Azospirillum brasilense: one gene and its partner. The protein of the gene in region 1 interacts with the protein of each later gene in a pairwise test. Links are inferred from orthologs where the notes say so. Each region holds a gene or a part of one and is shown on either strand. Other genes may lie near its edges.

Region 1 (6,726 bases):
CATGCTGGAAACGGCGGAGCGTTGGGCGGGCAAAGCGGCCTCGACGAGTATTTGTGGGATCGGGAGGCTCACGTTATAGCGTCGGGCGGCCAAGGCAACAAGCGTCAGGGACAAGGGGGAAAGGGGCATGCGCGATCCGCGCTCGATCGTCATCACCGGGGCGTCCAGCGGCATCGGGGAGGAATTGGCCCTGGCCTACGCCGTCCCCGGCGTCGCGCTAGCCCTGAGCGGGCGCGACTCCGCAAGGCTGGACGCGGTGGCGGAGCGCTGCCGCGCCGCCGGGGCGGCGGTGGAAACGGCGCTGGTCGACGCGGCGGACCGCGCGGCGATGGCGGGGTGGCTGAGCGCGCTGGACGCCCGCGCGCCGGTCGATCTGGTCATCGCCAACGCCGGAATCTCCGCCGGGACCGGGGGCGGGGTGGAGAGCGCCGAGCAGGCGCGGCGCATCTTCCAGGTGAATGTGGACGGCGTGCTGAACAGCGTCCACCCGCTCTTGCCCGGCATGCAGGCGCGGCGGCGCGGGCAGATCGCCCTGATGGCTTCGCTGGCCGGCTTCCGCGGCATGCCCGGCGCGCCCGCCTATTGCGCCAGCAAGGCGGCGGTGCGGGTCTACGGCGAGTCGCTGCGCGGCGATCTGGCGGGGCAGGGGATCGGCGTGACGGTGATCTGTCCGGGCTTCGTGAAAAGCCGGATGACCGCGGTGAACCGCTTCCCCATGCCCTTCCTGATGGAGACGGACCGCGCCGCCCAAGTCATCAAGAGCGGGCTGGCCCGCAACCGGGCGCGCATCGCCTTCCCCTGGCCGATGGCCGCCGCCGTGTGGCTGATGGCGGCTCTGCCGGTGGGACTGACGGATGTCCTGCTGCGGCAGGCGCCGCGCAAGGAATGAGAAGGGAAATCAGGGCTTGGCTTTCCAATAGCCCCAGACGGAGGCCGGCGGGACGTTCAGCGGGGTGAAGCCCAGCCGCTTGCCCTTGACGCCCAGCGCGCGCTGGTTCAGCGGCGACACGAGGCCGTAGGTGTAGAGAACGAAGCGCCCGCCCTCGGGCAGGATGCGGAAACAGGCCTCGACGACCTCTTTCTGGGCGCGCATCGGCAGGTTCAGCATGGGGATGCCGATGACCACCGTGCCGACCTTGCCGACCAGCTCCGGACCGAGGATGTCGGCGGCCTTGCGGCAGTCGTCATGGACGACGTTGACGTCCGGGTAGTGCCCGCGCAGGAAGCGCGACAGGTGGTCGTCGATCTCGAAGGTGAAGATGCGGTTGCCCGGGATGCCGCGCTGGAGCAGGGCCTTGGTGATGGCGCCGGTGCCGCCGCCGAACTCCACGACGACCTGATCCGGCCCGCACAGCACCTGCTCGCCGATCAGCCGGCAGAGCGCGCCCGAGGATGGTGTAACGGAACCCATGGAAAGGGGATTTGCCAACCAACGCTGGAAGAAAAGCCACGCGGCCGGCGGCGTCTTGCCGCTTTTCTGCTTCTCCGCGACGGTGATTTCCGTTGGTGTCATGATCGGCCTTTCGCCGTTGGCTGTTGAGCGTTTTACCCCGGGGCTAAACAAGCTGGAGCCTCGGGGGGTCCCGAACCTAACAATCCCTGAGCGCACTTATGTCGCATCCGGGGTTCCCCCGCAACCGGCCGCAGCGGCGGGAGCTATGCCATAAACGCGGGATATGACGTGACGGCCAGTAGGGTCTGGCCGGCATAGGACAGGCCGCTGGCGACCAGCGCGAAGAAGACCAGACCCGCCACGGTGAGGGCGAGGCTGACCGCGACGGCGGCCCCGTCGCGCTCGATCAGGCCCAGCGACAGCAGGACCAGGGCGAAGCCGGGCAGCCAGCCGGTCAGCGGCAGTGGCACTACGCAGGTCAGCGACAGCAGAAGGACCAGCACGCCGAACCAGCGCTCCCCGTCGATGCTGGCGAAGCGGCTGTGGCGCGGCTTCAGCATCCTCTCGATGGCGGTCAGCCGCGGCATCGCCTTGTCGATCATCCGCGCGGCGAGGGAGCGGCTGACCGAGCGGCGCAGGATCCAGCCGGGCAGGGCGGCGCCGCGCTTGCCGAAGGCCATCTGGGCGGAGAAGAGAAGGATCGGCAGGTCGAACAGGCAGGACACGCCTAGCGGCACCGGCGCGATGGTCGGCAGCGACAGGGCCAGCAGGATGGTTCCCAGCGAGCGGTCGCCCAGCGCCTGGATCAGGTCGCCCAGCGACACCCGCCCCTCCGGCAGGTTGGCGCGGAAGGCCGCCAGGACGTCGGAGGTCCGCTCTTCCCCATGGTCCTGCCGCCCGCGACGGGCGGCGGTCGCGGGGAGCGAGCCCGCTCCGGTGAAGGCCACGTTGCGCGGCACGCTCATACGCCGGCCTCCGCCGCCGCCGACTCATAGGCTTCGAGATGGTCCAGCCACGCCTCCTCGGCGGCGGACAGCTTCTTGTCCACGACGCCGAGGTCGATTTGCAGCTTCTGCAGCTTGTCGCTGGGACCGCTGTAGAGGGCGGGATCGGCCAGCTTCGCCTCGATCTTGCGCTTCTCCTCGGTCAGCTTGTTGACCTGCGACTCCGCGTCGGTGGCCTTCTTCTTCAGCGGGGCCAGGGTGGCGCGGGCTTCCGCCGCTGCGCGGCGCTGGTCCTTGCGGCTGGCCCCGGCGTCCGCCGGCTCGCCGCCCTTCGCGGCGGCGCGCTCGGCCCGCGCGCGGTCGAGCAGGAAGCGGCGGTAGTCGTCGAGGTCGCCGTCGTAGGGCTGCACCGTGCCGTCGGCCACCAGCAGCAGCCGGTCGGCGGTCAGCTCGATCAGGTGCGGGTCGTGGCTGATGAGGATGACGGCGCCCTCGAACCCGTTGATCGCCTCGATCAGCGCCTCGCGGCTGTCCACGTCGAGGTGGTTGGTCGGTTCGTCCAGCATCAGGATGTGCGGCGTCTCGCGGCTCATCAGCGCCAGCAGCAGCCGGGCCTTCTCGCCGCCGGACAGGTCGGCGATGCGGGTCTCCGCCTTGCTCTGCTGGAAGCCGAAGCGGCCAAGATGGGCGCGCACCTTCTCCTCCGGCGCCAGCGGCATGATGCGCTGGGTCTGCTGGATCGGGGTCAGCGACAGGTCCAGCTCGTCCTGCTGGTGCTGGGCGAAATAGCCGACGCGCAGCTTGGTTGGGCGCTTCACCTCGCCGGCCATCGCCTCCAGCCGTCCGGCCAGCAGCTTCACCAGCGTCGATTTGCCGTTGCCGTTGGCGCCGAGCAGGGCGATGCGGTCGTCCATGTCGATGCGCAGGTTGACGCGGCGCAGGATGGCGCGGTCGCCGTAGCCGATGGTCACCCCGTCCAGCGCGATCAGCGGCGGCGCCATCTCGTCCGGCTGGGGGAAGTTGAAGACGACCTCGGCGTCGTCCTCCATCAGCGTGATGGTCTCCAGCTTCTCCAGGGCCTTCAGCCGGCTCTGCGCCTGCCGGGCCTTGGTCGCCTTGTAGCGGAAGCGTTCGACGAAGGCCATCATGTGCTTGCGCTTGGCCTCCTGCTTGGTCGCCATGGCCTGCAACCGCTCCATGTTGGCGCGGCGCTGCTTGAGGAACTGGTCGTAGTTGCCGGCGTAGGTCACCAGCTTGCCCTGGTCCACATGGATGGTCGTCGTGGGGACCGAGTTCAAGAGGTCGCGGTCGTGGCTGACCAGCAGGATCGTGTGGGGGTAGTTCTTGAGGTACCCCTCAAGCCAGATCGTCGCCTCCAGGTCGAGGTGGTTGGTCGGCTCGTCGAGCAGCAGCAGGTCGGGCCGGGCGAACAGCACGCCGGCCAGCGCCACGCGCATCCGCCAGCCGCCCGAGAAGTCGGAGCAGGGCCGCGCCTGCGCGTCGGCGTCGAACCCCAGGCCGGAAAGCACCTGGGCGGCGCGCGACGGCGCCGAATGCGCCTCGATGTCGGCCAGCCGGGCGTGGATCTCGCCGATGCGCATGGGGTCGGTGGCCGTCTCGGCCTCGGCCAGCAGGGCGGTGCGCTCCGTGTCGGCGGCCAGGACGGCGTCGATCAGGGTGGTGGCGCCGCTCGGGGCCTCCTGCGCCACCATGCCGATCTTGGTGCCGGTGGGCACGCCGATGGCTCCGGCGTCCGTCTGGAGCTGGCCGGCGATGAGCTTGAGGAGGGTGGATTTCCCGGTGCCGTTGCGGCCGACCAGCGCCACGCGGTGGCCCTTCGACACGACCGCGGTGGCGCGGTCGAACAGCACACGTCCGCCGTAGCGGAACGTCAGGTCGTTGATGTGCAGCATATCGGCGCCGGTTTACCACGGGGAAACCGCGATTTGAAGCGGGACCCGCGGGGCAACCCTTCATGGCAGCCGCGCGAAGCAACGCGAAGCGGCCTCACGAACCGGTTGCCGTGGCGGAAAAGCGCCTATATAACCCCGCGCAATCGGCGCCCCGGCCAAACCAGCGGCGCCCATAACGCATTTCCAGCAGGAGCCCACCGCCATGGCCGTCGAACGCACCCTCTCGATCATCAAGCCCGATGCCACCCGCCGCAACCTGACCGGCAAGATCAATGCCAAGTTCGAGGACGGCGGCCTGCGCATCGTCGCGCAGAAGCGCGTCCAGCTGTCCAAGGCCCAGGCCGAGCAGTTCTACGGCGTGCATCGCGAGCGTCCGTTCTTCAACGACCTCGTCTCCTTCATGATCTCCGGCCCGGTCGTGCTCCAGGTCCTGGAAGGCGAGAACGCCATCGCCCGCAACCGCGAGATCATGGGCGCCACCAACCCGGCCAACGCCGCCGAGGGCACCATCCGCAAGGAGTTCGCCGAGTCGATCGAGGCCAACTCGGTGCACGGTTCGGACGCTCCGGAGACCGCCGCCCAGGAGATCGCCTTCTTCTTCGCCGGCATCGAGCTGGTGGGCTGATCGCGGCTCGTCCGCTTCGCAGCCTTGCGCGAAGGGCCGTCCCGACCGGGGCGGCCCTTTTCGATTCAGGGACGATTCAGAGCCGATTCAGGGCCGCCCGCCCGCAACTTGTCGCCCGCGCCGGGTCACGGCGTCGTGGACAGGCGTGGCGAAGTCGAGTATTCGGGGATTCTACCGCTAGGAGTACCCCCGCCATGGAAAATCCGGACGTCAAGCCGATCGTCGCGGCCCTGCTGGAACCGCTGCCGCCCCTCGTGAAGGGCAGGAACGACCTGAGCGATCCGGGCGTGGTGGAACTGCTGGTGCGCGGCTATGTCGACCAGTGCCTGGCGGCCTTCCAGGAGGTGCTGCGCGGCAACGTCGAGCAGGACGCGGCCATCGACGCCATCAACGCGCAGGCGACGGCCCTGAACGCGGTGTTCCTGGGGACCAGCGGCTTCGACACGGTGATCGTCCATCCCTGGAACTCCGCCGACCAGCTCGGCCAGTTCCTTCAGGATACGGTGGGGCTGGATTTCCCGGCGGAGGATTGCGTGCGCGCCTCGCTGATCCACCTCGCGACCCACGTCATGCACGCCATCCAGGGCGGCACCGAGGCATGGGAGCAGCAGGTGGACGCGCTGGTCGGCGAAATGCGCGACCTGCTGCTCGGCCGCCTGCCGGACGGGGCGTAAGCGCCCCGCCACGGTTTTCCGGTTGGTCGCCCGACAGGTCCGTCAGGCCAGGAAGATCGCCATGAAGACCAGCACGGCGATCACGCCCGCGGTCGCCAGCGTCAAGAAGCGGGTGAAGGCGTGCCAGCCCGCCTCGTGGCGGCGAACGACATCCTCGCTGACCGGATTGTGGCCGTGTTCCGTAACCGCCATCGCCCTCTGCCTCCCCTGTTATGGTTCCGGCGGAGAATGTGGGGAGCGCGGACGGTTGCGGCAAGGGTCCCGCTTGGCCAAAGGCCCCGCTCGGGACGGCTCAGGCCGGCGGGTTGATGAGCGTCGGCAGGTCCGCCGCCGGGCCTGACAGGGTCACCCGGCCGTCCTCGACATGGGCGCGGCCCTCGGCGATCAGGCGCAGCGCCTGGGGATAAAGCCGATGTTCGGCCTCCAGCACGCGGGCGGACAGCCGGTCGGCGTCGTCGCCGGGCTGCACCGGAACCGCGGCCTGGGCGATGATCGGCCCCTCGTCCATCTCCGCGCGCACGTAATGCACGGTGCAGCCGTGGAAGCGCACCCCGGCGTCCAGCGCCCGCTGGTGCGTGTCCAGCCCCTTGAAAGAGGGCAGGAGCGACGGGTGAATGTTGATCATCCGGTCGTGCCAGCGCTCGACGAACCAGGGCGACAGCAGCCGCATGAAGCCGGCCAGACAGACCAGCTCGACGCCCGCCTCGCGCAGGCGCGCGTCCATGGCTTCCTCGAAGGCGCGCTTGTCGCCGGGGAAGTCGCGGTGGCTGACCACGGCGACCGGAATCCCGGCGGCGGCGGCGCGCTCCAACCCGTAGGCATCGGCCTTGTTGGAGAGCACCAGCGCGATCTCCGCCGGAAAGCCCGGGGCGGCGCAGGCGTCGATCAGCGCCTGCAGATTGCTGCCGCGCCCGGAAATCAGGACTCCGACCTTCAGGGTGTCGGGCGTCAGGCCGACCATGCCGTGTCCATGCCGGTGACGGTGACGCGGGCGTCGCCGTCCTTGACCGCGTGGACGGTGCCGACGGTGAAGACCGTCTCGCCGCCCTGGGCCAGGATCTCGGCCGCCTGCTGCGCCTTGTCCGCCGGGACCACGACGACCATGCCGAGGCCGGTGTTGAAGGTGCGCGCCATGTCCAGCGGGGTCAGCCCGCCCGTCTTCATCAGCCAGTTGAAG
Region 2 (7,299 bases), on another replicon or contig:
GTCGGCAAGAACGCCGGCGAGATGCTGAACCACGTGCTGGTCACCAAGCAGACCGGTCCGGACGGCCGCGAGGTCAAGCGCCTCTACGTCGAGGAAGGCGCCGACATCAAGCGCGAGCTGTATCTCGGCCTGCTGACCGACCGCGCCTCGGGCCGCGTCACCATCATCGCCTCGACCGAAGGCGGCATGGAGATCGAGGAGGTCGCCCACAACACGCCGGAGAAGATCGTCAAGGTCGCCATCGACCCGGCCACCGGCATCCAGGGCTACCACACCCGCAAGGTCGCCTTCGCGCTCGGCCTCGAGGGCAAGCAGGTCTCCGCCGCCGCCAAGTTCATCCAGGCCGCCTATCAGGCCTTCGTGGACCTGGATTGCGCGATCGTCGAGATCAACCCGCTGATCGTCACCGGCTCGGGTGACATCCTGGCGCTCGACGCCAAGATGAGCTTCGACGACAACGCCCTGTTCCGCCACAAGGACGTCGAGGAGCTGCGCGACGAGGCCGAGGAAGACCCGGCCGAGATCGAGGCGGCCAAGCACAGCCTCAACTACGTCAAGCTGGACGGCAACATCGGCTGCATGGTCAACGGCGCCGGTCTGGCGATGGCGACCATGGACATCATCAAGCTGTACGGCGGTGAGCCGGCCAACTTCCTCGACGTCGGCGGCGGCGCCACCAAGGAGCGCGTCACCGCGGCCTTCAAGCTGATCCTCTCCGACCCGAACGTCGAAGGCATCCTGGTCAACATCTTCGGCGGCATCATGCGCTGCGACGTCATCGCCGAAGGCGTCGTCGCGGCCGCCCGCGAGGTGCACCTGCACGTTCCGCTGGTCGTGCGTCTGGAAGGCACGAACGTCGAGCTGGGCAAGAAGATCCTCAGCGAGTCCGGTCTGCCGATCCTGTCGGCCGACAACCTCGCCGACGCCGCCGAGAAGGTGGTCAAGGCCGTGAAGGAGGCCGCGTAAGATGGCTGTTCTCGTCGATAAGAACACGAAGGTGATCTGCCAGGGCTTCACCGGCGCCCAGGGCACCTTCCATTCCGAGCAGGCGATCGCCTACGGCACCAAGATGGTCGGCGGCGTCACCCCGGGCAAGGGCGGCACCAAGCACCTCGACCTGCCGGTCTTCGACACGGTGGCCGACGCGGTCGAGAAGACCGGCGCCAACGCCAGCGTCATCTACGTGCCGCCGCCCTTCGCGGCCGACGCCATCCTGGAGGCGATCGACGCCGAGATCCCGCTGGTGGTGTGCATCACCGAGGGCATCCCGGTGCTCGACATGGTGCGCGTCAAGCGCGCGCTGGGCAACTCCAAGACCCGGCTGATCGGGCCGAACTGCCCGGGCATCATCACGCCCGACGAGTGCAAGATCGGCATCATGCCGGGCCACATCCACAAGCGCGGCAAGATCGGCATCGTCTCGCGCTCGGGCACGCTGACCTACGAGGCGGTGGCGCAGACCACCGCGGCGGGGCTGGGCCAGACGACCTGCATCGGCATCGGCGGCGACCCGGTCAACGGGACGAACTTCGTGGACAGCCTGGAGCTGTTCCTGAAGGACCCGGAGACCGAGGGCATCATCATGATCGGCGAGATCGGCGGCGACGCCGAGGTCAAGGGCGCGGAGTTCATCCGCGACTCCGGGACCAAGAAGCCGGTCGTCGGCTTCATCGCCGGGCGCACCGCGCCTCCGGGCCGCCGCATGGGCCACGCCGGCGCGGTGATCTCCGGCGGCAACGACACCGCCGACTTCAAGATCGAGTTCATGAAGTCCGTCGGCATCGCCGTCGCCGACAGCCCCGCGAGCCTGGGTTCCACCATGCTCAAGGTCTTCAAGGGCTGATAAAGCGTGGGCGGGACCCCATATTCCCGCCCATTGCCGAAGGACCGGCGGCCCCGTGTCTCCTCCCGGAGATCCGGGGCCGCCCGGAGCCCCGCGACAAGCAAAAAAACTCTCTGAGGGAACCGGGCAAACGCCCGAGGCAAACATATGTCCGCTAATCTGGAGAAGACCTCGTTCCTGTTCGGCTCGAACGCCGAATATGTCGCGGAGTTGTACGCGCGCTTCCTGAAGGACCCCTCCTCGGTGGATTCGAGCTGGAACGGCTTCTTCAGGGAGCTGGACGACGACTCCCGCGCCGTCCTGAACGAGCTGAACGGCCCGTCCTGGAGCCTGGAGGAGGGCACGCTCGCCAACGGCGCGCTCGACCCCATCGCCGCCTCGCTGGAAAGCGTCGGCGCCCCGGCCGCCACCAACGGCAACGCCGGCCTCGTCGCCCACGCCCAGCAGGTCTATGGCGGCATCAGCCACCAGCAGCTGCGCGCCGCGACGCTCGACAGCATCCGCGCGCTGATGCTCATCCGCGTCTACCGCGTGCGCGGCCACATGAACGCGCATTTCGACCCGCTGGGTCTTGAGAAGCGCGAGCCGCACCCGGAACTCGATCCGGCGACCTACGGCTTCGGCCCGGGCGACATGGACCGGCCGATTTTCCTGAACTACTCGCTGGGCCTGGAGACGGCGTCGCTGCGCCAGATCCTGGAGATCCTGCAGAAGACCTACTGCGGGAACATCGGCGTCGAGTTCATGCACATCCAGGACCCGGAAGAGAAGGCCTGGATCCAGGAGCGCATCGAGGGCGGGCGCAACCACACCGACTTCACGGTGAACGGCAAGCGCGCCATCTACGAGCGCCTGATCGCCGCCGAGGGCTTCGAGAAGTTCCTGCAGCTCAAGTACACCGGCACCAAGCGCTTCGGCCTTGAGGGCGGCGAGTCGATGATCCCCGCGCTGGAGCAGATCCTGAAGCGCGGCGGCCAGCTCGGCCTCAAGGAAGTCGTCGTCGGCATGGCCCACCGCGGCCGTCTGAACGTGCTGACCAACTTCATGGGCAAGCCCTTCGCCGCGGTCTTCTCGGAGTTCCAGGGCAACCCGTCCAGCCCGCAGGACGTCCAGGGCTCGGGCGACGTGAAGTACCATCTCGGCACCTCGTCGGACCGCGACTTCAACGGCAACATCGTCCACCTGTCGCTGACCGCCAACCCGTCCCACCTGGAATGGGTCAACCCGGTCGTGCTGGGCAAGGTGCGCGCCAAGCAGGCGCAGCGCAACGACCTGGAGCGCGAGCAGGTCATGGGCGTGCTGATCCACGGCGACGCCGCCTTCGCCGGCCAGGGCATCGTGGCCGAGACGCTGGGCCTGTCGGAGCTGCGCGGCTACCGCACCGGCGGCACCGTGCACTTCATCATCAACAACCAGATCGGCTTCACCACGAACCCGACCTATTCGCGGTCCGGCGTCTACTGCTCGGACATGGCGAAGATGGTCCAGGCGCCGATCTTCCACGTCAACGGCGATGACCCCGAGTCCGTCGTCCACATCAGCCGCATCGCCGCCGAGTTCCGCCAGAAGTTCAAGCGGGACGTGGTGATCGACATGGTCTGCTACCGCCGCCACGGCCACAACGAGGGCGACGAGCCGGGCTTCACCCAGCCGCTGATGTACAAGAAGATCCGCGCCCACGGGACCACGCGGGAGCTGTACGGCAAGCAGCTCGTCGAGGAGAACGTCCTCACCCAGGCCGAGTCCGATCAGATGATCCAGGACTTCATGAAGAAGCTGGAGGGTGAGTTCGAGGCCGCCAACTCCTTCAAGCCGAACAAGGCCGACTGGCTGGAAGGCAAGTGGTCGGGCCTGGAGGCCGCGAAGACCGACGACGAGCGCAAGGGCAACACCGGCGTGGCGATCGACGTGCTGCGCGAGGTCGGCAACAAGCTCTGCGAGTATCCGAAGGACTTCGCGATCAACTCGAAGATCGCCCGCCAGCTTGAGGCCAAGAAGAAGTCGCTGGAGACCGGCGAGGGCATCGACTGGGCGACCGCCGAAGCGCTGGCCTACGGCACGCTGCTGGTCGAGGGCAACGGCGTCCGCCTGTCGGGCCAGGACTCGGGCCGCGGCACCTTCTCGCACCGCCACGCGGTGATGTACGACCAGAACAACGAGAACAAGTACATCCCGCTGAACCACCTGCGCCCCGACCAGGGCCCGTTCGAGGTCCATGACAGCCCGCTGTCCGAGGCCGCGGTCGTCGGCTTCGAATACGGCTACTCGCTGGCCGAGCCGCACAGCCTGACCCTGTGGGAAGCCCAGTTCGGCGACTTCGCCAACACCGCCCAGACCATCATCGACCAGTTCCTCTCGTCGGGCGAATCGAAGTGGCTGCGCATGTCCGGCCTCGTGCTGCTGCTGCCGCACGGCTACGAGGGCCAGGGTCCGGAGCACTCCTCGGCCCGTCCGGAACGCTTCCTGCAGATGTCCGCCGAGGACAACTGGCAGATCTGCAACCTGACGACCCCGGCGAACCTGTTCCACGCCTTCCGCCGCCAGATGCGCCGCCCCTTCCGCAAGCCGCTGGTGCTGTTCACGCCGAAGTCGCTGCTGCGCCACAAGCTGTGCATCTCCAGCCTGTCGGAGCTGGCCGAGGGCACGAACTTCCGCCGCGTGCTCGGCGAGACGGCGACCGACCTGCTGCCGAACGATCAGATCCGCCGCATCGTGGTCTGCACCGGCAAGGTCTATTACGACCTGCTGCAGGAGCGCACCGCGCGCGGCATCAAGGACGTGGCGCTGGTCCGGCTGGAGCAGCTCTACCCGTTCCCCCGCTCCGCCCTGACCGAGGAGTTCGCCCGCTACCCGAACGCCGAGGTGGTGTGGTGCCAGGAGGAGCCGGAGAACCAGGGCTACTGGGCCTTCGTCGACCGCCGTCTGGAAGGCGCCCTCACCTCGATCGAGCACAAGGCCTCGCGCCCCAGCTACGTCGGCCGTCCGGCCTCCGCGTCGCCGGCCACCGGCCTGCTCAAGCGTCACAACCAGGAGCAGGCGAAGCTTCTGGAAGACGCGCTCGTCATCCGCTGACTCGACGCCCAGGCGTAGAACAAGAAAGTACGAGAGGAACTTATGGCTACCGAAATCAAGGTCCCCACCCTGGGCGAGTCCGTCTCCGAGGCGACCGTTGCCCGCTGGCTGAAGAAGGTCGGCGACGCGGTCGCCGCCGACGAGGCGCTGGTCGAGCTGGAGACCGACAAGGTCACGCTTGAGGTGAACGCCCCGACCGCCGGCACGCTGGCGGAGATCGTCGCCGCCGACGGCGCCAACGTCGGCGTCGGCGCCCTGCTGGGCGTGCTGGGCGAGGCCGGCGCCGCCGTGGCCGCCCCGGCCAAGGCCGCCGCTCCCGTCGCCGCTCCGGCTCCGGCGGCTGCCCCGGCCGCCGCTCCGGCCCCGGCGGGCAACGCCGCCCTGGCCGACGCCGGCCCGGCCGCCCGCAAGCTGGTCGCCGAGAAGGGCCTCGACGCCGCGCAGATCGCCGGCACGGGCAAGGACGGGCGCATCACCAAGGGCGACGTGATCGACCACGCCGCCAAGCCGGCCGCGGCCCCCGCCGCCGCTCCGGCCGCCGCGCCGCAGAAGTACCAGTGGACCGCCGGCACCGCGGGCGACCGTCCGCGCGCCGCGCAGGAGGAGCGGGTCCGCATGACCCGTCTGCGCCAGCGCATCGCCGAGCGTCTGAAGGAGGCCCAGAACAGCGCCGCCATGCTGACCACCTTCAACGAGGTGGACATGACCAACGTCATGGCGCTGCGCAACGAGTACAAGGACTTCTTCGAGAAGCGCCACAAGGTGCGTCTCGGCTTCATGTCCTTCTTCGTGAAGGCGGCCATCCAGGCGCTGAAGGAAATCCCGGCGGTCAACGCCGAGATCGACGGCACCGACCTCGTCTATAAGAACTATTACGACATCGGCGTCGCCGTCGGCACGCCGCAGGGTCTGGTGGTTCCGATCGTCCGCGACGCCGACAAGCTCGGCTTCGCCCAGATCGAGGGCAAGATCGGCGAGCTGGGCAAGAAGGGCCGCGACGGCAAGCTGTCGATGGACGAGCTGACCGGCGGCACCTTCACGATCTCCAACGGCGGCGTCTACGGCTCGCTGATGTCCACCCCGATCATCAACCCGCCGCAGTCGGCCATCCTGGGCATGCACAAGACCCAGGAGCGTCCGGTCGTCGTGAACGGGAAGATCGAGATCCGCCCGATGATGTATCTGGCCCTGTCCTACGACCACCGCATCATCGACGGCAAGGAGGCGGTGACCTTCCTCGTCCGCATCAAGGAAAACATCGAGGACCCGCGGCGCCTGCTGCTGGACGTCTGAGAAGCATGAAGGGACTGCGGGAGGCCGTGTCCTCCCGCACCCGAACGCCGGGGACGAAAGCCTCCGGAACCTGAAGAAAGGCGCCGCAAGGCGCCTTATTTTTTGCCGTCACACCGTCGAACGTCCATCACACCAGCGCCGCCGCGATCCTCACGGCGGTGTCCTCCGGCTTCATCACCCGCTCGGCGGGCAGGCGCAGGGTCATGGTAGTCCCAGCGCCGAGCGTGCTGTCGCAAGTCAAAGAGCCGCCGTGCAGCTCCATGAAGTTCTTGGAGATCGACAGCCCCAGCCCGGTGCCCTCGAACTGGCGGCTGGCCGAGTTGTCGGCCTGCCGGAAGGGCTGGAACAGATGCTCCATGAATTCCTTCGGGATGCCGATGCCGGTGTCGGCCACCGAGAGGGCAAGGGCGCCGTCCTCCTCGACGCGGGCGGCCAGAGTGACGCTGCCGCCGTCGGGCGTGAACTTCACCGCGTTGGACAGCAGGTTCAGCAGCACCTGCTTGAAGGCGCGGCGGTCCACCCAGACGGCGGGAAGGCCGCCGGACACGCCGTTGCGCAGGTCCACCCCATTGTCGGCGGCGCGGTCGCGGACCATGGTCAGGCACTGGGCCACCGCCTCGCAGGGGTCGATCACCTCTTCGGACAGTTCGTAGCGGCCCGCCTCGATCTTCGACATGTCGAGCACGGCGTTCACGATGTCCAGCAGATGCTTGCCGCTGTCGTGGATGTCCTTGGCGCAGGACTTCTGGCGCTCGTTCAACGCGCCGAAGAATTCGCTGTCGAGGATTTCCGAGAAGCCGATGATGGCGTTCAGCGGCGTGCGCAGCTCGTGGCTCATGTTGGCCAGGAACTCGGACTTGGCGCGGTTGGCCATCTCCGCCTGACTCTTGGAGGCGAGCAGTTCGGCCTCCTGCTGCCGGCGCTTGGTGACGTCGCGGATGACGCCGACGAAGACGCGCCGCACCGCGCCGCCGGCATCGCCCGGACCACCCTCTCCGTCCGGTCCGCCCAGCCGCAACGCGCTGACCGCCAGATTTATCGGGAAGGTGCTGCCGTCGCGGCGCAGCGCCAGGACCTCGCGATCGTTGCCG

The links.
Region 2: the proteins of D3869_RS14085 (region 1) and D3869_RS09665 interact in binary tests that used the Escherichia coli proteins (3 or more experiments, as listed by UniProt). The link is inferred for Azospirillum brasilense from one-to-one orthologs.

Annotation. Positions count from the first base shown.
Region 1 is NZ_CP032346.1:13,413-20,138, forward strand. Bases 1,803-4,687 are described here. They hold D3869_RS14085 (ABC-F family ATP-binding cassette domain-containing protein), read right to left. Parts: upstream 4,251-4,687; coding sequence 2,355-4,250; downstream 1,803-2,354. Other genes in these bases: D3869_RS14080 (exopolysaccharide biosynthesis protein), read right to left, coding at 1,803-2,358; ndk (nucleoside-diphosphate kinase), read left to right, coding at 4,453-4,687. Also shown: D3869_RS14065 (YicC/YloC family endoribonuclease), read right to left, coding at 1-3; D3869_RS14070 (SDR family NAD(P)-dependent oxidoreductase), read left to right, coding at 128-889; D3869_RS14075 (class I SAM-dependent methyltransferase), read right to left, coding at 899-1,411; more of D3869_RS14080, read right to left, coding at 1,657-1,802; more of ndk, read left to right, coding at 4,688-4,875; D3869_RS14095 (hypothetical protein), read left to right, coding at 5,070-5,549; D3869_RS14100 (aa3-type cytochrome c oxidase subunit IV), read right to left, coding at 5,592-5,741; purN (phosphoribosylglycinamide formyltransferase), read right to left, coding at 5,842-6,510; purM (phosphoribosylformylglycinamidine cyclo-ligase), read right to left, coding at 6,498-6,726. UniProt on the Escherichia coli protein: Genetic data indicate it may be involved in ribosome assembly or function.
Region 2 is NZ_CP032345.1:1,998,234-2,005,532, reverse strand. The notes cover bases 1,658-5,115. They hold D3869_RS09665 (2-oxoglutarate dehydrogenase E1 component), read left to right. Parts: upstream 1,658-1,990; coding sequence 1,991-4,915; downstream 4,916-5,115. Other genes in these bases: odhB (2-oxoglutarate dehydrogenase complex dihydrolipoyllysine-residue succinyltransferase), read left to right, coding at 4,958-5,115; sucD (succinate--CoA ligase subunit alpha), read left to right, coding at 1,658-1,843. Outside these bases: sucC (ADP-forming succinate--CoA ligase subunit beta), read left to right, coding at 1-966; more of sucD, read left to right, coding at 968-1,657; more of odhB, read left to right, coding at 5,116-6,208; D3869_RS09655 (ATP-binding protein), read right to left, coding at 6,336-7,299. UniProt on the Escherichia coli protein: E1 component of the 2-oxoglutarate dehydrogenase (OGDH) complex which catalyzes the decarboxylation of 2-oxoglutarate, the first step in the conversion of 2-oxoglutarate to succinyl-CoA and CO(2).